DNA from 4 places in the Alteromonas sp. 07-89-2 genome. Region 3 is predicted to be linked to each of the others. Evidence: predicted binding sites of a transcription regulator. Region 3 holds the regulator's gene; each other region holds the start of a gene.
The links. Region 3 encodes FNR, which switches genes on or off when oxygen is low (the NO sensors DNR and NnrR bind a similar motif). Its sites were predicted from a motif close to TTGATCTAGATCAA; they were not measured.

Region 1 (5,487 bases), on a different contig from region 3:
TCGCAATTTTGAGGTGGTTTACCGAAAACACACTATTCTAACTGGGCGTAATTTTCACCGACTGGTCGGTTTATCACTCAAACTTAGTGTTTTTTGCCCGACACTCTCGCCCATTCGCCATCTATGGCACTGGGTTCAAGTGTAATATCTTGAGCGTACGCTTCTTCTATGCGCGTAACTTGCTCCGCCAAAATGCCAGAAAGAACTAACAAACCACCTGATTTGCAATAGTTTGTAATAATGCTTTGAAGTTCTAGTAATGGACCTGACAAGATATTCGCCATCACCACATCGGCTTCAAGCTCAGGTTGGTCTTCAGGAAGGTATACATCCAGACGGTCTTCAACGCCGTTGCGGCGCGCATTTTCTTTCGTTGCCTGAAGGGCTTGTGGGTCAATATCAATACCAATAACGCGCTTAGCGCCCAACTTCAGCGCAGCTAACGCCAAAATTCCTGAACCACAGCCAAAATCGACGACGGTTTTATCTGTCATATCTATGCCGTCAAGCCAGCGCAAGCAAAGCGCAGTGGTAGGGTGCGTGCCAGTACCAAAGGCAAGGCCTGGGTCTAACATTACGTTAACCGCGTTTGGATCGGGAACATCGCGCCAGCTTGGGCATATCCACAAGCGCTCGCCAAACTGCATAGGATGGAAGTTATCCATCCACTCTCGCTCCCAGTCTTTGTCTTCAAGTGGCTCAAGCTTATATTTAAAATCAGGGCCTAAGACTTTGGCTTTACCCAAGCGCTGAAGGATGCCTTTCATATCGGCATCAGCTTCAAATAAGCCGACGACTTGTGTATCGGGCCACAGTAACACTTCACCCGGCTTGGGCTCGTACATAGGGGTGTCTTTCGCATCCACATAGGTCACTGCTTGTGAGCCGTTGGCCGTTAGCATGTCGCCTATTGATTCTGCATGTTCAGAGGAGGTATTAATTCGAAGTTGTAGCCAAGCCATAGTTATCGTTCATTGAGACCTTTGCGCTTTATTGTACCTTTGCTTGGCAGTAAACAAAATGCAGGCAAGCGAAAAGCTTTCAGTAAATGAAAACGCGATGCTTACAGAGGCATGATCAAATCTAACTTTGGTTTTCAACAGGCTCTCACGTACCCAATAAAACTTGGCTGCTCAATTGATTACGTAAGCCTCGAGAAAAACTAACCTTTTGTCGACTGGTGAAATTCTAATATAAGTTTATATTATGAGAAGGGTATCGTTTAATTTATAGTCTGGTTCATCTGTTGTATGCGCGCACTTTTATCTGCTGTTTGTCTACTGTGTTTTATCATACCGCTTAGCGCGAAAGAGCTAGATGTGGTTGTAGGCTGGAACAAGCCTCCATACGTTATTTCACAAGAACACACCGGCTTTGAAGTTGACTTGGTGCGGGCGATCCTTGCTGAAATGGGATATGGATTGTCGCCTATTTATGTTCCTTTCGGGCGTACGGCAAGGTTATTAAAAGATGACGCCGTTGACATTGGACTTACCCTTAATCCTGCACACACGGTCGATCAAAGCATTCTATCTGAGCCATATATTATCTATCAGAACGTCGTGGTAACACGGGCAGACAGAGAACTGACGATAGACAGTATCGACGATTTGAAAGGTAAAAGCGTCATTGCTTTTCAAACCGCTCAATCGGTATTAGGTGAGGACTTTGGGCGAACTCTCGCATCGCAAACTACCTATATAGAAATGGCACGACAAGATCGTCAAGTGGACATGCTGATGCGCGGCAGTGTCGATGTTGCCATTCTCGATAGAAATATCTTCAACTACTTCAAATCTGCAAACAGTGCTTATGCCGAAGACGCAACCGTCTTTCATGAGCTTTTTCCTATATCGCCTTACAGTGCTGCAATCCCCGACCCAGCGCTAAGAGCCAAGTTCAACGCCACCCTTCGGCTATTTATTGAAGATGGGCGGTATCAGTTACTGCTTGATGAATATAAGCTCGATAACCTCCTTCATAAGCTTCCCGTAGCGGAAACGGCAAAATAATTCTTAGACAGTGAACTATTTCTGATTCAACGTATAAGAAACTAACATTACGTTACCTTCTATTGCCGACAAAAGCTGCATAATAAGAAGGAGTAACAGGCGCTAGGATCATACGTTAAGGAAAGGTTTATGTTGAAACAGGGTTTTTTGCTGGCCGTAGTCGTGCTATGCACTGCATGCGTGTCTCAAGCAAATCATACAGATAAGATTGAGCAATGGTTAGATAAGCCTGCTCACGTTCAGGCGCAAGCTATTGCGAGTGGCGACACGACATCTGCTGAGCTCGTTAGCGGTTATCTTGCGCGAATCGAGCGGCTAGATGAAAAGGTAAATAGCGTTTTAGCGTTGAACCCTAACGCGCTGACCGAAGCGAAGGCCATCGATAAACGACTAGCGAATGGCGAGACGCTTGGCCCTCTGGCAGGTATTCCCGTGCTGCTAAAAGATAATATAGAAAGTAAAGAGATGCCCACCACAGCCGGCTCAATGGCGCTCATTACTAATGACACTGGTCGCGATGCGCCTATCGTAGAAAAACTGAAAGCGGCAGGGGCAATTATTTTGGGTAAAACCAATTTGTCTGAATGGGCAAACTTTCGCTCTGAATCCTCTATCAGCGGCTGGAGTGCAGTTGGCGGGCTTACCCGAAACCCGCATATGCTATCAAGAAGTGCTTGTGGCTCGTCATCGGGCTCGGGCGCAGCCATGTCACTTCGCCTCGCGTCACTTGCCGTGGGCACCGAAACCAATGGCTCTATTATTTGTCCGGCATCCATAAACGGGGTAGTCGGCTTTAAACCAACCGTGGGCTTGCTTTCCAGAACTCACATAGTACCTATTTCTTTCAGTCAGGACACCGCAGGACCAATGACGTCTAACGTTCAAGACGCCTGGCTAATGACGGCAATCATGGCGGGCCCTGATGCAAGCGATAACGCTACACTAGACGCTGAGTCTCACCGCCCTTCTATGCCAACATCGTCAATGCTGGCTACCGATTTAAAAGGCAAGCGTATTGGTGTGGTTAGGTACCGCCAGGGCGATAACCCTCATGTACTGGCTGTTTATGAAAAGGCGTTGAACCAGCTTAAAGCATCGGGCGCGACGCTGGTGGACATCAGTGACTTCTCTCAGCCAGATTCATTTTGGGCCGACTCTTATAATGTTCTGCTGAGCGAGTTCCATCATAGTATTAACGAATACTTGTCGGGGTCGCCGGCAGAGCTCCCTGCAAGGAACTTGTCTGAGCTTATCGATTTCAATAACAAAACAGAGCGCGAGTTAGCGTTATTCAATCAAGACATTTTCGAAAAATCGCTCGCGTCGGCAGCCATTGACAGCGAAAAGTATCAAAATGCACTGCGCCTTATTCAAGACACTGCAGGCAAGAACGGTATCGATACATTATTAGCAAAACACAACGTTGATATATTGGTTGCGCCCTCGAACAGTCCATCATTTCTTATCGACGGAGTATACGGCGACCATTCGCCAGCCGGCTTTATTGGTATAGGGTATTTGGCTGCCATCGCTGGTTATCCGCACCTTACAGTACCTGCCGGACAAGTAAAAGATCTTCCTGTGGGAATTAGTTTTATTGGTGGTAAGTGGCAAGACGAAAGTGTTTTGAAAATAGGTCGAGTCTTTGAAGCAAAACACGGCTTCTTCATTAAGCCTGGCCTTCTGCCTACACGTTTTGACAACCCAGCGTTGAAAGGTATTGAAGATGGTCTTGGTGATGACCGCTAGTGGCAATTTTAAGCCCCAACTGAAACAAAAAAGCCCTTGATTGAACTCAAGGGCTTTAAATGTTGTTCACTTCTTTTCATGCGTAGACTGCAACTTAGATTACTTACATTGCTTACATCACTTTGCACTATGCAAAAGAAGATATACCTCTGCAGGGTTAGCCAGGCTTTTTCACCCAAGCGCTACACCAGCCATCAGCGTTAACAAGCTTATTAGGGAAAATGTTACAAGGGCGGTGTTGTTCGCCATCGGCGCCCTGCACGTACATGCAGTTTGCGCATTTTGCACCTTCAACAGTTGACGACGGTGTGTAGTTCAGTGCTTTTGCAGTAGGGTCATCAGCACTCAATTGTTCTTGAGCCTGAGCACGTAACGCTACACCACCTAATGTAAGACCGATAACCGTCGAGCCAGAAAGCTTTAAAAAGTCACGGCGATTTACAGATTTCATAACATTCTCCTTAAGAGATAGAAACGATAATGATTCTTTTTTATTCAGTACCTTAAACGCAAAAACCTGCCCAAAGAGGCAGGTTTTGTGTATTGTTTAAATACTATCTCTTTTTGAAAAAAGATCGAATGAAATGTCGTATTTTCACTTGATCCAGATTAAATAAAATTCAGAGTGATGCCTCCAGATTACAATCATCAGACCGTTTTTTCTGCTTCAAGTTCACTTTTTAGCTAGGGGAACTCCAGGTTTGGCGTAGGCAAATTGTGCAATACGCGCTGTGCTGTGATAGCTATCTAATCCAGAAATACAGGCGGTGTTTGCTTTTTCTATATCTGCATACCCGTCTTTGTCAATAATGTTCTCTGGCATATGAAGCTCTCGGATTTCTCCAATGACCATTTCGGTCTCGTTGAGCAATGTGAAGTGTTGCGCCACCTTCAAGCCCATCTTAATTTCACTTTCTTTAACAAACGGTGCACTAAAAGACTCGCTAAACTGCGGCGTTAAACCCACTGCTTCAAACTCGCTTTCATCAGGGGCGTAGCGAGCAGATGTTTGGTGTGCCTTGTCTACCCAATCAGTTGACACGTGATTGAGCGTGTAAAAGCCCTGCTGCTTTATATTGCTAAGGGTGTCTCTTACTACAGTGTGTGGGCGCATTATCATGCCTAAAAGTGGTGGATTAGCGCCCACATGAACAACCGAACTTACAATAGCTAAATTGTTGGTGTTACCGTTTGTAGTACCCACCAATGTGGCCGATTTGAACCCAGACAAACTGTTAATTAGGTTGGCACGGTAACGCTGAGTTAGTTCATCAATATCGCTGCGAGTAAATTGTTTAGTCATTCTCTCGTTCAGCCTCTATTTGAATGTCTTCACCGTGCTGGTAAGCGGTAAGCTCTATAGGCTGGCAACACACCTGGCAGTCGAGTACCTGTACTTGGCCAACATCGTTAATTTCATCTATCTCTACATCATTGGGGGCCATACAGTAGGGACATGAAAAGTCCATGGAACGGGTTAAGCTCATATTTAATCGCCTTATTAATCACTAAACAGTTTTATTACGTAATGTTAAGACGAGTGGATTTTCTTTGAAAAGAGCATAGTTGTTTGCGTGGTTGTAGCGCGCAGGCAGCGGCGGTGTCGTTCAATCACCGTTGAATATTAAATTTAAACCGTTGACTTCAATAGCGACCAGCTAGGCAAATAAAGGTGAAAATGTGGCAAATCAGGTGGGAAAATGCCCGTGTTGTAACAGAGAGACGC
Region 2 (5,487 bases), on a different contig from region 3:
AAAAAAGTACAGCGAATAGCTTGGCAACCGATAAATTATTAGCTAGTGTGGATTATGACATCACCGCTATTGATGTCATAGCCCAGCGCAATGCCTTATCTGTATCGCAAGCAATGGCATCATTATTAGAATATGAGTTGCGTGGTTTAGTGGCCGCTGTCCCTGGTGGTTACGTTAAATTGAGGGGAAAATAATATGTTCGATATCCTCATGTATCTGTTTGAAAACTTCATTCACAGTGAAACGGAAATTCGTGTTGACCAAGACGAGTTAACGGAAGAGCTTGTGCGCGCAGGATTTCATCACGATGAGATTTATAAAGCCCTCGCATGGTTAGAAAAGTTAGCGGCACTGCAAGAGACGGACATCAAACCGTACTTTTGCAAAGGTATTAGCACTAGCTTAAGCCGTATTTACACGCATGAAGAACAAATGCGTTTAGATGTGGAATGTCGCGGTTTTCTTATGTTCTTAGAACAGGTTAATGTGTTGGATGCCTCCACACGCGAAATGGTTATAGATCGCGTTATGGAAATTGATTCCAATGAATTTTGCTTGGAAGACCTGAAGTGGGTTGTGCTAATGGTACTATTCAACGTACCTGGCAAAGAGAAAGCCTACGCACAAATGGAAGATCTTTTGTTCGAAGAGCCAGATGGTGTTCTGCATTAATGCAGTTGTAGTCACTGGTATTTGAATCTTTACTTAAAAATGCGCTGTGAAATTGCAGCGTGTTTAAGGCCTTAACGTCCAATACATGTCTAAAATAGACCATTCACTCTTTTCAGCGCACGAGCATGCTCTCGATGATAATTTCGGAGATTGCCCCGAGTGCGGTAAACCTCTTCATATAAAGAACAGTAAATCCGGCCCTTTTATTGGGTGTACGGGCTATCCGGAATGTAGCTTTAGTAAGCCACTTCACGATAAACAAACCACCATACTGAAAACCTTAGACGGTGTAGCCTGCCCTGAATGCGCATCCGACTTAGCCATAAAGAAAGGGCGGTTTGGCATGTTTATCGGCTGTACCAATTTTCCTTCATGCCATCACATAGAGCCCATTAAAGAAAAAGAAGATACTTTGGTGGATTGTCCAAAGTGTAAGAAAGGGCATCTAATCTCGCGTACTAACAAATATGGCAAACAGTTTTTTGCGTGCAACCATTATCCACAATGTCGATATGTGCTAAATTTCACGCCGGTTAATGAAAGCTGCCCAGACTGCGGTTGGGGAGTATTGATAGACAAAAAGGGACAGTTACAGTGTCCTCAGCCTAGTTGTGGCTTTAAAAAGTAATTATACGAACAACTAAAGAAGAACTATACGTAGAGATTAAAACCATGTCTGATATCCAAAATGGGAACGTAAACACGTTTACCCCCGTTGAGGCTAACTCACCTGAAGTAGACCCTGTTGTTGCCGCATTCCAAGCTGGCAGTTTAATCGTTTATCCAACCGAAGCGGTAATGGGCATCGGATGTGACCCCGACAATGAAGCCGCTGTAAATGCGCTTTTAGAGATAAAACAGCGACCGGTAGAAAAGGGCGTGATATTGATTGCAGCAAACTACAGTCAGCTACTGCCTTATGTTAACGACAACGCCATTCGCCCTGACAGACGCACCGATATTTTTTCGAGCTGGCCAGGCCCTAATACTTGGCTATTACCTAAGTCGTCATCTGCGCCAGTTTGGTTAACCGGCAAGCATAGTAAAATAGCGGTGCGCGTAACTAATCACCCTGTAGTAGTGGAATTGTGCAACAAGTTAGGTAAACCGTTAGTTTCTACAAGCGCTAACCTGACCGGCCAACCGCCAGCCATCACCACTGAAGAAGCAAAAGCCGTATTCGCTGATTCCGTTTTCTATGTCGAAGGGGAAGTAGGCGGTGCAACTAAACCCAGTACCATTCGCGATGGTGACACAGCAGAGGTAATAAGAGCATGACATCAGCAGAATTACTGGACGGTAAAAATGCCGCTGAAGTAATAGAACAAGTAAAAAGCTATTTACTAGGGCTGCAAGACACCATTTGCCAAACCCTTGAACTTGCCGATGGTAAGGGCCAGTTTGTTGAAGACAGCTGGCAGCGAGAAGAAGGTGGCGGTGGCCGTTCTCGAGTACTAAAAAATGGTGCGGTGATTGAACAAGGCGGCGTTAACTTTTCTCATGTGTTTGGCAGTCAAATGCCGGCTTCAGCAACGGCTAATCGGCCTGAGCTTGCGGGAAGAAACTTTCAAGCAATGGGTGTATCACTCGTTATTCATCCACATAACCCTTATATCCCAACGTCACATGCTAATGTTCGCTTTTTCATTGCAGAAAAAGAGGGCGAAGCACCTATCTGGTGGTTTGGCGGCGGCTTCGACTTGACGCCATTTTATCCGTTTAAAGATGACGTTTTACACTGGCATGATACTGCTAAAAAATTATGTAAGCCGTTTGGCGATGATGTTTACCCTAAGTACAAAAAGTGGTGCGACGACTACTTTTACTTAAAGCATCGCAATGAAACTCGCGGAGTGGGCGGTTTATTCTTCGACGACCTGAATGAATGGGGCTTTGAACAGTCATTTGCATATATGCAGGCTGTTGGTAATGGCTTCATCGATGCTTACGTTCCTATTGTTGAACGTCGTAAGCAAACCGATTTCGGCGAAAGAGAGCGTGATTTCCAACTTTACCGCCGGGGCCGTTACGTTGAGTTTAACCTTGTATTCGATCGAGGCACTTTATTTGGACTGCAAACCGGCGGGCGTACTGAATCAATTCTAATGTCGATGCCGCCGCTCGCGCGCTGGGAGTATTGTTATACACCTGCACCGGGTAGCGCCGAAGCCAAGCTGACAGACTGGTTAAAACCTACTGATTGGTGATTATTTGTTAAATAAGGCTCCGCTTAAATCCTTACGCGGACCGCCAATAGCAGCTTTCATCTTTAATGACTAAAAAACGCCGTATTAACGTTAATGCGGCGTTTTTTTTGATCTACATCAAGGTGGAATATCATCTGTGTTTCCGTGAGTTATCAAACTTGCGCTGGATCAATGTTTCTCTTAACCACAGGCGTAAAGTAGCGCCATCTTAGTTAAACACAAAAGAGACACATCATGCGCAAACACTTTTTATCTGCATCTGCACTTTGCCTTACACTTGCTGCACTCTCACCTTTAGCTAGCGCTCACCAGCAGGGCGACTGGATTGTTCGTGGCGGTCTTACCACCGTTGCTCCTGACGAATCGACGTCTAACATCGTCGCGGGTGGAACTGATCTTGGCGTGGCTCTTAATATCGATAACGATACTCAGCTAGGTTTAAATGTAGCGTACTTTATTACTAACAATATTAATATCGAGCTGCTTGCCGCAACGCCCTTTAAGCACGACGTTAATTTTTCTGTTGCTGATCCGTTAGGGACGGGTAATCAGCTTGGTGAAGTCACGCATCTTCCTCCTACGCTTACCGCAAACTACTATTTTAATGATGCCAGCTCTGCGTTTCAGCCATACATTGGTGCAGGTATCAACTATACCTTTATCTTTGATGAAGAGTTTACAGGTGCGAATGAAACAGCTGGCTTAAGCGACCTATCGCTTGATAATTCATTTGGCTTGTCAGCACAGGTGGGAATGGATTACCAAATTGATACCAAATGGCATGTTAATGCATCGGTTCGATTCATTGATATAGATACCGAAGCAACCTTCAAAGTGGGTGATGCTGCTGGAAAGGTAAGTGATATTGAAATAGATCCTTGGGTGTATACCTTATCGGTGGGTTACACATTCTAATTATTAGTTCCACGCCTTATTAACTATTAGGCTTTCACAATTGCACTACTCTATGCGCCATAAAGAGCGTAGACAGTAACAGGGGAGTTGCGCGTTAAAAGGTTAATCCTTTCAACGCGCTTTTTTATTTTGTATTCACCATGTGATTGGCAAGTTGATCAAGTGCGTCTATCAACTGTTGAGCTAAGGCGATATCTTCAACCGTTTTAAACATGGCTTTTCGCATGCAATACATCCACTGAGCTTTTAACTCCGGTGTTACGGTATAAGGTAGATGGCGTGCACGCAGACGCGGGTGGCCATACTGCTGCTGATAATCATCAGGACCACCAAGCCATAAACTTAAATATAGAAAGAACACGTGGCGAATTCTGTCTAACGGCTGGGGGTGAATAGCTAGCAGTTCATTGGCGAGTGGATCGGTTTCCATTATGTCGTAAAACGTATTTGCTAATTCCCGTACTTTCTCCTCTCCACCTATACGTTCATATGGTGTACTCTGCGAAGCACGATTATCGCTTTTCTTCTTTATATTAAATAAGTCTCGTATTCCCATGAAAAAATTCGCTGTATTCGGAAATCCTATTGCACAGAGTTTATCACCAACTATCCATCAAATGTTTGCTGAACAAGTGGGAGAAAAGATTTCTTATGAAAAGGTACTTGCGCCAGTAGACGGTTTTGTAGATGCCGCCAACGCGTTTTTAGCTCAGGAAGGCGCGGTAGGTTGTAACGTCACCATGCCTTTTAAGCTTGATGCATTCAACTTGGCAAAGGTAGATGACCAAGCAGCCAAAGATGCACAAGCTGTTAATACGCTAATGAATGGTGACAGCGATGAAATATGGGGATTCAACACTGATGGTGTAGGGCTGGTAAACGACTTGCTTAACAGCGGTGTGGAAATTAAGGGTAAGCGCGTGTTGCTTATTGGTGCCGGCGGCGCAGCCCGTGGCGTAATCTCCCCGTTATTAAAAGCAGGGGCCGCCTCTTTAACCATCACCAATAGAACCAAAGCGAAAGCAGAGGAAGTGGCAAGTGCCGCTTCAAGCGCTAAAGTGCAGGTGGCTGCGCTTGAAGATATCGCAGATGTTGCGCCTCATATTATTATTAATTCAACAGCCGCCAGTTTGAGCAATGAATTGCCGTGCCGCTTAAATGATGGTGTTTTACAAAACTGTGAAGTGGTGTACGACATGGTTTATAAAAACTCACCCACGCGCTTTATGAGAGATGCGGCCGAACTTGGTGTCAAAGCGCAAATAGATGGATTAGGGATGCTGGTTGAGCAAGCGGCTGAAGCTTTCTACATATGGACACAAAAGCGCCCCGATACTTCAGATATTGTAAAACGTGTCAGGGCTATCGTTGAGCAAGATGAGAAGCGAAACTAGTTCGCTTCTTCTAGGTACTCATCTTTCAATACAACATAGTTAACGGCAGACTGTTTCAGGAATGCCATTTCGGCGTCGTTGAGCGGTCTTTTCTTTTGCATGGGGTTCCCAACGTAAAGAAATCCGCTTTCTAATCTTTTGTTCGGCGGTACTAATGTACCTGCACCAATAAACACATCGTCTTCAACAACAACACCATCCATTACAATAGCGCCCATGCCAACGAGAATTCGATTACCCAACTGGCAGCCGTGTAGCATACACTTATGCCCAACGGTAACGTCCTCACCAATAATAAG
Region 3 (5,487 bases):
CTGTAAATGTTCAAGAGCGTCGGGCTTTAGTTACTTGGTCACCTTTTCAAATTAAGCTTAGCCAAATTCTATCTACGCTAAAACGCATTGGTTATATTGGGTCGCCATTTCACCCAGATGAACACGAAGCCAGTTATAAACGCGAACAAAAGACCTTTCTAAAAAAGCTTGGTCTAGCAGGCATTATGACCATGCAGGTTATGATGCTGATGACTGGGCTTTATTTTGATTGGTTCGGCGCTATTGAGTTAGAGACCCGCCAATATTTTTATTGGGTTGCCCTTACGCTAACTACACCTGTGGTGCTGTATTCAGGCAGCACCTTTTATGTGGGCGCCGCTAAAGCGCTAAGCGCCAAAACGGTTAATATGGACGTACCCGTTACGCTCGCCATCTTCGGTACTTACATTGCTGGAATTCGCTCTACGGTATTAGAGCAAGGTGAAGTGTATTTTGAATCCATTTGCATGTTTATTTTTCTGCTGTTACTTAGCCGGTTCTTAGAACATCGTAGCCGTCATCGCGCCGCACAGATCTCTGCCAATATGATGCAGTATGTGCCCGTATCAGCGACCAAACTAAATCCGGATGGCAGCCTAACCGAGTGTCTGGCTAAGCAGCTAAAAATTGATGACGTAGTGCTAGTGAAGCCTGGTGAAACAGTCCCCATTGATGGGGTGGTAACCGACGGCAACGCAGCGGTTGACGAATCTATGCTTACCGGCGAGTTTAATCCCGTGCGTAAATCCAACAGTAGTCCGGTATACGGCGGCACGGTTTGTCAAGATGGTACGCTAACTATTACGGTTACGCAGACCCTTAAAAATGCGCTGGTAAATCAAATTGTACGACTGCAAGCAAGTGCGATGGCGAGTAAACCTAAAGCAGCGCAGATAGCCGATAATTTTTCTCGCTATTTCGTTACCGCGGTATTGCTGATTTCGGCGTTGACCTATGGCTTTTGGGCGTTTCAGGGTAGCGACGAGGCATTTTGGATCACCATATCGGTGCTGGTTGCAACCTGCCCTTGCGCATTAGGATTGGCTACGCCATCAGCGTTAACCTGCGCTATGGCAAAGTTAAACAGACAAGGTATTTTACTAAAACGCGCCGATGCGCTTGAACAAATTACTGACATTGACACCATCGCATTAGACAAAACCGGCACGCTCACAAAAGGCAAATTTACTATTTCAAATGCCTGGTATGCAGACGGTGTGGATAGTAATAGTGCGCTATCAATTGCCCGCGCTTTGGAGTCACGCTCTGAACACCCGATTGCCAAAGCCTTTAGCGACGGTGTAGCCCTAAGCGAGATTTCTGCCTCTAGCGGCAATGCTGACGCTATCGATAGCACGGTACACAAAGTGACTAATTTTACCGTTACGCCAGGAGGTGGTATCAGCGGTGAGATCAATGACACTTTGTTTTCTATGGGTTCTGCAGCATTCAGCGTTCACGAATCTCAGCTAAAACTCATTGAAGCGTTCCCTTCAGCTAACGTGTTTCTCACGGTTAAGGGGCGTATTATGGCGGCGTATGAAGTAAAGGATTCACTAAGAGAAGATACGCAAGAAACTCTCGATATATTAGCTGCAAGCCATACCCTCGCCGTTTTAAGTGGTGATACACAGCAAAACGTTAATGCGCTTACCGCACCATTGCCAATTTCGACCGCTAAAGGTGGCCTAACACCTGAGCAAAAGTACGAAGCCGTTCAAGCTATGCAGCAATCTGGCGCGAAAGTGATGATGATGGGTGATGGTATTAACGACGCTCCAGTTCTTGCAAGCGCTGATGTGGCAATTGCAGTGGGTAATGCCACAGACGTGGCTAAAACTGCCGCCGACGTTATACTGCTTGGCGATCAGCTGCTTTCTGTACCAGAACTTATTCGAACTGCGCATCAAGTGAAGCAAAAAATAAGACAAAATATTGGCTGGTCGGTAGGTTACAACGTTTTGATCTTACCTTTCGCCGTATCAGGCCTACTTTCACCGTGGATGGCTGTTGTTGGTATGTCGTTAAGCAGTATCATTGTGGTCACAAACTCAACGCGACTTTTGAGCAAATAGCATGAGTATTATTTACGTATTAATTCCAATCGCCATCATCATCGTTGCCGTCGCTATCGTGATATTCTTTTGGGCGGTGAAAACCAACCAATTTGAAGATTTAGATCGCCAAGGTTATAGCATACTGTTTGACGATGATCTTCCGCCAGAAGAAAAAAAGCTAGCTGAGCAACGCAAGGAACTTCAAGACAGTAAAGTAGACAAAAGCCAAGCGCCACATGGAAGGGATTAACTACTTCTCTGCCTTTCTTATCGGCTTAGCCGGCGGAGTTCACTGTGTGGGAATGTGCGGTGGAATTGTCGCTGCGCTTAGGATGGTATCGCCTAAAGGCGCTTCAGCACTACCCTATACCCTTGCCTATAACATAGGACGTATAGTGAGCTACACCATCGCCGGAGCAATAACCGGGGCACTTGGAAAAATTGCAGCAGATTATATACCTCTTGCCAACTATGCCCTTTCCCTACTTAGCGGAATCATGTTGCTTCTACTGGCGTGTTATTTGGGTAAGTGGTGGACTGGCTTAACGGTGCTGGAAAATGCGGGTAGAGGCCTATTTTCCAAAGTCCAGCCGCTTTCAAAACGCTTTTTGCCATTTAAGACCCCTTTAAGTGCGTTGCCTTATGGTTTTATTTGGGGTTGGCTTCCTTGCGGTTTGGTGTATTCCACACTTACCTGGTCTCTCGCGGCGGGTAATGCGCTAGAAGGCGCTGCTATTATGTTCTTCTTCGGTTTGGGTACATTACCCACCTTGCTCGCCGCAAGCGCTGGTAGCCAATATATTGTTCGAAGTTTTCAACATAACCATTTTAGACAAATTATTGCAGTAATAATGGCAATATATGCAGCTTATCTTATTCATGGCGCAATCGTTTAAAAATAGGTGTATTATTGTCGGGTATTCTTTTAGAGAGCGTGCATTATGAGCAAAGGAAGCCAATTTTCTATTCACTGTCAAAACTGTAGTTTCAGTCACCTGTGTTTACCGGTGGCGTTAAATAAAACAGAAATCGAATCTCTTGACGATATTATTGAACGCAAGAAGCCGCTTCATAAAGGTGACACGCTGATTCAAACTGGTGATAAATTCCGTTCTCTATTTGCAGTGAGAACCGGTTCATTCAAATCATTTGTGACTAATACCGAAGGTGAAGAACAGATTACTGGCTTCCACTTTCCTGGTGACATTATCGGTTTCGATGCATTAAGAGAGAACAAACACCAAAGCTATACCTCTGCGTTAGAAACTGCCATGGTGTGTGAGCTTCCCTACGAGACCCTCGACGAAATGTCAGTGCAATTTCCAAAGCTGCGCCACCAAATCATGAGCTTCATGAGCGCTGAAATAAAACAAGATCACGACATGATCATGCTTTTAAACAAGCGAACCGCAGAAGAGCGTTTATTGTATTTTATATCACATCTTTCTCAGCGCTTTGAAGAACGTGGCTTTTCCCATAGAGAATTCCACTTAACTATGACGCGCAACGAAATTGGAAACTATTTAGGATTAACGATTGAAACGATTAGTCGTCTGTTAAGCCGTTTTCAAAAAGACAACATCATAAAAGTAGACGGCAAGCTTATTACTATTTTGGATTTCGATAGACTAAACACCAAACTAGCGGCGCTTAACGGCCCAAGCGTTGTCTGCGGTTAGTCCTTTTTAAGTGTTAAATAAGGCGCGCACTAAGCGCGCTTTTTTGTGACCTGTGTTAGCCACCTATCTAACCTTTCAGCGCCACGCCGGTTGCTCCATATTCAATTCGTTAAGTTCACTCATGGTCGCCTCGTAAAATTCTTGATCTAAAACAACTTACGTTTTTCCCAATGTCGTTTATAGTTAGTATTAGAAAACTTCGATTTCGACAGCCGCTACTAAGTTTCGTAGTTAGGGGGACGTTATGATTGAGTGTAAACGAATTCTGGCCGTGGTAGATGCCGAGCGCGATAACCAACCTGCACTAAGCCGTGCTTATGAACTCGCTTCAAAAACAGGCGCTTCAGTTACCGCCATGATGGTGGTATACGACTTATCTTATGATATGACAACCATGCTTAGCCCGGATGAGCGCGAGTCAATGCGCGATGCAGTTACAAAGGAGCATGCAAAATGGCTTGCCACCCACTTAAGAGAACAAGGATTCACTGAAACTGATATCGTTGTAGAATGGAATAATCGCGCGTATGAGTCGATTATTTACTACACCCTAAACAATCAGATAGATTTAGTGGTAAAGGCAACCAAAAAGCACGACGATCTTGCTTCTGTTATTTTCACCCCCACCGACTGGCATTTAATGCGTAAATGCCCTCGCCCAGTATTGCTCGTTAAAGAGCACGACTGGCCAGAAGGAGGGGAGATTATTGCTGCAGTAAACGTAGGCAGTGAAGACGATGAGCATGCCGCACTTAACGATAAGCTCACGCTCATTGCTAACGACTACGCCTCTTTATTAAAAGGTAGCGTAAATTTGGTTAACAGTTACCCTTCTACACCACTTAATATCGCCATAGAAGTACCTGAGTTCGACCCCGATACCTATCACGACGCGGTAAAAAATCATCATTTAAAGGAAATGCGTAGTCACGCATTAAAGTACGGTATTCCTGACAACAAATGTGTAGTAAGAGAAGGCCTTCCGGAAAAAGTTATCCCGCAAGTGGCAAAAACACTGGATGCAGAGCTGGTTGTTATTGGAACCGTTGGCCGTGTGGGCATTTCAGCGGCCCTAATTGGTAACACTGCAGAACACGTGATCGACGAACTCAATTGCGATGTGCTTGCTATTAAGCCAGATGGATTTGTGTCGCCGTTGTCGGTGTAGTCTTTTCATCAGTACTACATAGCCCGTGTTTGCCGTTACTTAGCGGCCAACACGGTATGTCACCAACAAATTTAACTTCACAAGCATGGTCTCGAAAAGCCGCTTTAATGTATAATGGTGGCTTTATCACAAACCAAGCTAGTTAATTATGAGTTTAGGCACAAACAGTGCTGACGCGTCGCCATTAAATGCTGCGCAAAGTAAGCAAAAGTACAACTTCAACAAACTTCAGAAACGACTTCGCCGCAATGTGGGTAAAGCCATTGGCGATTTCGGTATGATTGAAAACAACGACAAAGTAATGGTGTGTTTATCTGGCGGTAAAGACAGCTACACCATGCTAGATATTTTATTGTTTTTAAAGAAGATTGCGCCTATTCATTTTGATATCGTTGCGGTTAATCTTGACCAAAAGCAGCCTGGTTTCCCCGAACATATCTTGCCTGAATATCTAGAAAGCATTGGCGTTGACTACAAAATTGTAGAAGAAGACACCTACTCTATTGTTAAAGACAAAATTCCAGAGGGAAAGACGACATGCTCTCTCTGTTCTCGCTTGCGCCGTGGTATTTTGTACCGCACG
Region 4 (5,487 bases), on a different contig from region 3:
TGTCAAACGGGTGAAACTCCTCGTATGCTTCAACCAAAGTATCGATCTGCAAAAGCTGTTGTTGGCGGTCGCCGCTTAGCATCATCCACAAATCTTGGATAGCAGGGCCCATGCGGCAATCATCTAAATCAACGAAAGTAGGGCCATCGCGCCATAATATATTGCCCGGGTGGCAATCACCGTGAAGCCGAATACTTGATGTTGGCTTATACGCTTTTTTCGTGGCATCAATAACGGGGTTAAGTATGGCAAAAAATGCTGTCTTTAAATGCTCTGGCAGCAGTGTGCTTTGCGTAAGCACCTGCTTCGGCTCATCGAGGTAACTTTCAATATCAATCGAGGGACGATGTGCAAACCCTTTAGCATGGGCCACGCGGTGAATACGGCCAATGAAACGCCCCATCCATTCGAGTTGATCAAGGTTGTCATTTTCGAATTGCCTGCCGCCTACCGAAGGAAATAACGCAAATCGATAGTCAGTTTCGGCCACGGTGTGGTGATGCAGCGTGCTGCCATTGAGAGAAATGGGCGCAGCCAATGGAATTTCGTTGTCGATTAGCTCTGCAGCAAACGCGTGTTCTTCAAGAATTTGAGCGTCGGTCCATCGACCTGGGCGATAGAATTTTGCTACATAGCGCTGACCGTCTTCAGCCAAAAACTGATAGACGCGGTTTTCATAACTATTTAGTGCTAGTAAACCGCTTTGAAGAAAAATGCCCTGACTTTCCAGGGCATCTAATATGGTGTCTGGGCTAAGCCCAGAGAATGAAAAATCTGTCATCGATAAAGGAACTTAGTTGGCTCATCAACAGTAACCGTTTCCCCATCAATAGTGGTGGTTACACTGATAAAAATATCGGTAACCGTATCTTCCAGATTATAGGCGTCAGTTGCAACTGAAATTGGCGTGCTATACACCGCACCGCCTTCAACTGTTACAGTTTGCTCACCAATGTACTTGTAGTCAGGCAAACCTTTTACAGCAATAGAGTAGGTTTGGGTTTGCTGTGTTTTGTTAAGTACTTTTATTGTATAGACGTTCTCAATTAGCCCTTCATTCGTTTCGCGGTATAGCGAGTTTCTGTCGCGGATAATGTCAACTTCGGTGGGGCTGCGCATCCAAATATTGGCAAACAGCAAGCCTATCATCACCACTAAAACAACAAAGTAACCAATTAACTTTGGACGTAAAATATGAGTCTTACCGCCAGCTAGTTCTTCTTCAGAGGTAAAGCTTATCAGGCCTTTAGGATAACCCATTTTATCCATAACACCGTTACACGCATCAACACAGGCGCCGCAGTTGATGCATTCGTATTGTAAGCCATTTCGAATATCGATACCGGTTGGGCATACCTGAACACACAGGTTGCAGTCTATACAGTCGCCTAACCCTTTTTCTTTTACTTGCTCGTGACTAAGTTTGCGTGGTCGCGGGCCGCGTTGCTCTCCACGCTTTGCATCGTACGATACAGTAAACGTGTCTTTGTCGAACATGGCAGACTGAAAACGCGCATACGGGCAAATGTGCGTGCACATGATTTCGCGCATGTAGCCAGCGTTTCCGTACGTACATACGGCAAAGAAAATAACCGATAAACCTGCCCAGAAGCTGGTGTTAAATGTTACAAAATCGATAAACAGTTCATCAATTGGCGTAAAGTAGCCAACGAAGGTTAAAGCCGTTAACAGCGCTACCAATACCCAAGCGGTGTGCTTAGCTGTTTTACGCAAAAATTTATCTGCATCCATTTTGCGTGCATCTAGCGCTATACGCTTGTTGCGAGGGCCTTCGAATTTCTCTTCGAACCACGTATAAATGTATACCCACGTTGTTTGAGGACACATAAATCCACACCACACTCGACCAGCGAAAGTGGTGACGAAGAACAGCGCAAAGGCGGAAACAATAAATATGTAGGCCAACAAAGTGAGATCTTGAGGCCATAAGGTTAGTGAGAATATAGTAAATCGCTGCTCACCAATATCGAGTAGCACGGCTTGATGCCCGTTGTACTGAATCCATGGAATGATGGCAAAGAGGCCCAAAAAGAAAAGGCCAAACATGCGTCTAAACGTCTCCAGAGGGCCTTGTACAGCCCGCACATAAATACGGCTACGAGAGTCGTGGCGTTTACCCTCAGGTCCACCTTTGGGTTTATGTACTTTTACCGGTGTAACGGTCTTTACCGGTATTTGTTCATTCATAGCTTAACCTTATGTGACGTAACGAACTGCCTGTGCAGTATAACTGCGTTCAAAACGTCATATTTAATGTAGATCAATAATGCGGCGTATGGTGTATCTTTTTAAAGTTTCAGTCAATACTGAAACTTCAGAACGTAAGTCGTTTTTTGTTTTGATTTCCTCAGTCTATGTAACTTTGTAAATAGTTAAATACAGCTACGTGAATAATGAGGATTAATATAACGGCCAGATGCCATTTGATGCCCAACATCGACGATTAGGCTTTACCTACTATACATGAGTATAGTTTGCTGTATTTACAGGTAAACCGATATGACCCTATTATCGTCGATAATAATGTGGTCAATTACCGTTTGAATCGTGTACAGTGAGCATTGTGAAAATGTAAATTGGCAAAGTGTAGTTGAGCACATAGTGAGAAAGGTGCTAAAAAATTGGCGCTATTTGTAGTAAACGTCTGTCAAAGTTAGCTGAGAAGTCATGTTAAGGTTCTTTATCATCGCTGCTGAAATTATTGTTTTGGTAATTGTGCTGCGGTCTCCTTTTGTTCAGTATCTCTTTGAAGATATCCAGAACTCGCTTTCTGAATGGCTAGTTTCAATTGCCACCTTACCGGAGCGAGAGGAACTGCGTAGTTTACAAGATAAAATTAATATCCAGCTGAGTCCCTTAAAGCCTTACCAGCAAACATATGTTCAGCAAATCACCGCTGATAGCGCAAGCGTTAAACGTTTTTATCACACCTATTGTGAAAAGGACGATATAAACCCCAACTTTACGGGAACTAAACGCGTTCAACTATGCCTAATCATTAAACAGTCGTCAGTTATGCAAGTAGCAAAGCGAGACTAGCCAATTTTAACCAGGTTGGTTAAATATAAAGCTGATATAAAAGCCGACAATTGCTGCATGCTAAGCTTTCTCTAAATGTCTTGCTAACTCATAGTTTAAACGACTGAATTTAGGAGCATAAAAGTGAATAAATTACGTACTTTTTCTTGTTTAAGCTGCGCCACAGCGGTGGGACTCCTTACCGTTTTTGCTCCCACTCAAGCCGCTGAGGTGAAGATAACGTGGGAAGAACCTGAGTCTTATAGCGATGTAAGACCAACCAATGAATCTCGTAAACGGTTCCGCGAACGAACGCTACAAGAGCTTGAAGAACACATTGTAGATTTGGCCAGTGATTTACCTGAGTCGCAAGTGCTGTCAATGACAGTAACAAATGTTGATTTAGCTGGTCAGGTTTGGCCAAGCCAGTTTGTCGGCTTCGGTAACGGCGCCGGTAGCGACGTCCGTATCATTAAGCGCGTTGATATTCCTAGAATGACATTCAGCTACTCGTTGGCTAATGCCGACGGTCAGGTCATTTTAAGTGGTGAAGATGTGAAACTTAAAGATATGGATTTTATGGAGTCGAATATTCGTCGCAATCGCACGGAATCGCTTTCTTATGAAAAAGCGATGCTTAATGATTGGTTTTCAGATACCTTTTCAACCCAAGTAGCAGCGAACGACTAATAGTTTCGTTCAAATCATAATAAAAAAGGTCACATATAGTGACCTTTTTTGCGTTCATAGCCCATATTTCACGGGCTATAGCAGAATAAGCTGCCTACAGATAATCAAACTCATTACCTGATATTGCAAGGGTGCTTCCAGGGCCAGCTTTATAAGCGGCTTTGTGCGCATCGCGACGTACTAATATACGTTCCATGTAGAAGTCACGTGTCTTCATCTTAGACGCTGCAAGTACTGCATTACCTGATGCCTGCGCTTTGTCGGCCATGCTGTACCACAGTACACCAATCAATGAATAGGCGCTGTATGCCAAGTAATCACAAGCAGCAGCTGCAGCGGTGGTGGCATCCATACCTAAGCAATCGGCTGAAGATGCACGCCAGTCATCAAGAATTCCTTGAGCCAGACCCTTCGCCTCACTGTCTTGAATGTCGCTGACCAAAGCGTTAAACGCATTATAGGTCGCTTCCATCATTTGACCGCCATCTCGGGTAAGCTTACGACCAATAAGGTCTAGCGCCTGAATACCGTTGGTGCCTTCATATAACATAGCAATGCGCACGTCGCGCATAAGTTGTTCCATACCCCATTCACGAATAAAGCCGTGACCACCAAATACTTGTACACCTAGGCTGGTGGTCTCAAGGCCCATATCCGTCATAAAAGCTTTGCAGATTGGCGTTAAAAACTGAAGTATCTTGTCGGCATCTTCTTTTTCTTGACCTTCACCAAGCTTCTCAACGTCCATAAACTTGGCATAGAAAAGTGAAAGTGCACGACAGCCTTCAATCAGTGATTTCTGCGTAAGTAACATACGCGCTACGTCAGGTTGAAAGACGATCGGGTCTGCTTTGCCTTCTGGATTTTGAATTCCCTGAGGTGCGCGAGACTGAACGCGTTCGCGGGCATAGGTCAGCGCGCCTTGGTAAGAGGCTTCTGCCGCCCCTAAACCTTGCAGACCTACTTGGAAGCGTGCATCGTTCATCATGGTGAACATACATGCTAGGCCTTGGTTTTCTTCACCTACAAGGTACCCCGTTGCACCGTCAAAATTCATCACGCAAGTCGGGCTCGCTTTGATCCCCATTTTGTGTTCGATGCTTCCTACTGACAAGCTGTTCGCCTCGCCAGGCTCATTGCTGGCATCTGGAAGGAACTTAGGCACTAAGAATAAGCTGATGCCTTTAACGCCTTTGGGAGCATCAGGCAGACGAGCTAGAACAAGGTGAATAACGTTCGAACTCCAGTCGTGATCGCCTGCGGTAATAAAAATCTTATTTCCGGTGACTTTATAGCTGCCGTCGCCTTGTGGCTCTGCTTTGGTACTAAGCAAGCTCAAATCTGTTCCTGCATGAGGTTCGGTCAGGTTCATGGTACCTGTCCACTCACCGCTGATTAGCTTAGCAAGGTAGATATCTTTTAATTCTTTACTGGCGTGTTTAGTAACCGCAAGTGTTGCGCTTTCAGTAAGCATGGTGGTTAAACGCCAGCTTAAGTTCGCCGCGTTTAGCATTTCGTGAACAGGCACAGCCATGGTGTACGGCAAGTCTTGCCCGTCGTACTCGGCAGTACCTAGCATTGCATTCCAGCCGTTAGCAACATATTCCTGATAGGCATCAGCGAAGCCTTTAGGCGTGGTAATGCTGCCGTCTTTTAGCGTACAGCCTTCTTCATCGCCTTCACGGTTAAGAGGGGCAACCACATCCAAAGCAAACTTTGCACCCTGTGCAATAATTTCGTTGGCAAGTTCGCTATCAA

Region 1: the regulator FNR is predicted to act here: its motif matches at 4,361-4,374, upstream of F0261_RS11570 (high-potential iron-sulfur protein).
Region 2: the regulator FNR is predicted to act here: its motif matches at 2,987-3,000, upstream of F0261_RS06530 (OmpW family outer membrane protein).
Region 4: the regulator FNR is predicted to act here: its motif matches at 2,272-2,285, upstream of ccoG (cytochrome c oxidase accessory protein CcoG).

The regions. Positions count from the first base shown of each region.
Region 1 is NZ_VTYM01000015.1:80,651-86,137, forward strand. Features, by position in the region: gene prmA (50S ribosomal protein L11 methyltransferase) at 84-962, opposite strand; gene F0261_RS11560 (ABC transporter substrate-binding protein) at 1,251-2,012, shown strand; gene F0261_RS11565 (amidase) at 2,142-3,761, shown strand; gene F0261_RS11570 (high-potential iron-sulfur protein) at 3,919-4,212, opposite strand; gene F0261_RS11575 (flavin reductase family protein) at 4,435-5,064, opposite strand; gene F0261_RS11580 (CPXCG motif-containing cysteine-rich protein) at 5,057-5,248, opposite strand; gene F0261_RS11585 (hypothetical protein) at 5,442-5,487, shown strand, end outside.
Region 2 is NZ_VTYM01000006.1:139,136-144,622, forward strand. Features, by position in the region: gene dprA (DNA-processing protein DprA) at 1-194, shown strand, start outside; gene F0261_RS06510 (DUF494 family protein) at 196-672, shown strand; gene F0261_RS06515 (type I DNA topoisomerase) at 758-1,300, shown strand; gene F0261_RS06520 (Sua5/YciO/YrdC/YwlC family protein) at 1,345-1,950, shown strand; gene hemF (oxygen-dependent coproporphyrinogen oxidase) at 1,947-2,879, shown strand; gene F0261_RS06530 (OmpW family outer membrane protein) at 3,114-3,794, shown strand; gene F0261_RS06535 (group II truncated hemoglobin) at 3,919-4,350, opposite strand; gene aroE (shikimate dehydrogenase) at 4,349-5,188, shown strand; gene F0261_RS06545 (gamma carbonic anhydrase family protein) at 5,185-5,487, opposite strand, start outside.
Region 3 is NZ_VTYM01000033.1:16,474-21,960, reverse strand. Features, by position in the region: gene F0261_RS17720 (heavy metal translocating P-type ATPase) at 1-2,075, shown strand, start outside; gene ccoS (cbb3-type cytochrome oxidase assembly protein CcoS) at 2,077-2,307, shown strand; gene F0261_RS17710 (sulfite exporter TauE/SafE family protein) at 2,294-2,953, shown strand; gene fnr (fumarate/nitrate reduction transcriptional regulator Fnr) at 2,999-3,736, shown strand; gene uspE (universal stress protein UspE) at 3,981-4,904, shown strand; gene ttcA (tRNA 2-thiocytidine(32) synthetase TtcA) at 5,053-5,487, shown strand, end outside.
Region 4 is NZ_VTYM01000007.1:5,136-10,622, reverse strand. Features, by position in the region: gene F0261_RS06600 (serine/threonine protein kinase) at 1-781, opposite strand, end outside; gene ccoG (cytochrome c oxidase accessory protein CcoG) at 778-2,208, opposite strand; gene F0261_RS06590 (hypothetical protein) at 2,689-3,060, shown strand; gene F0261_RS06585 (DUF3016 domain-containing protein) at 3,184-3,729, shown strand; gene F0261_RS06580 (acyl-CoA dehydrogenase family protein) at 3,824-5,487, opposite strand, start outside.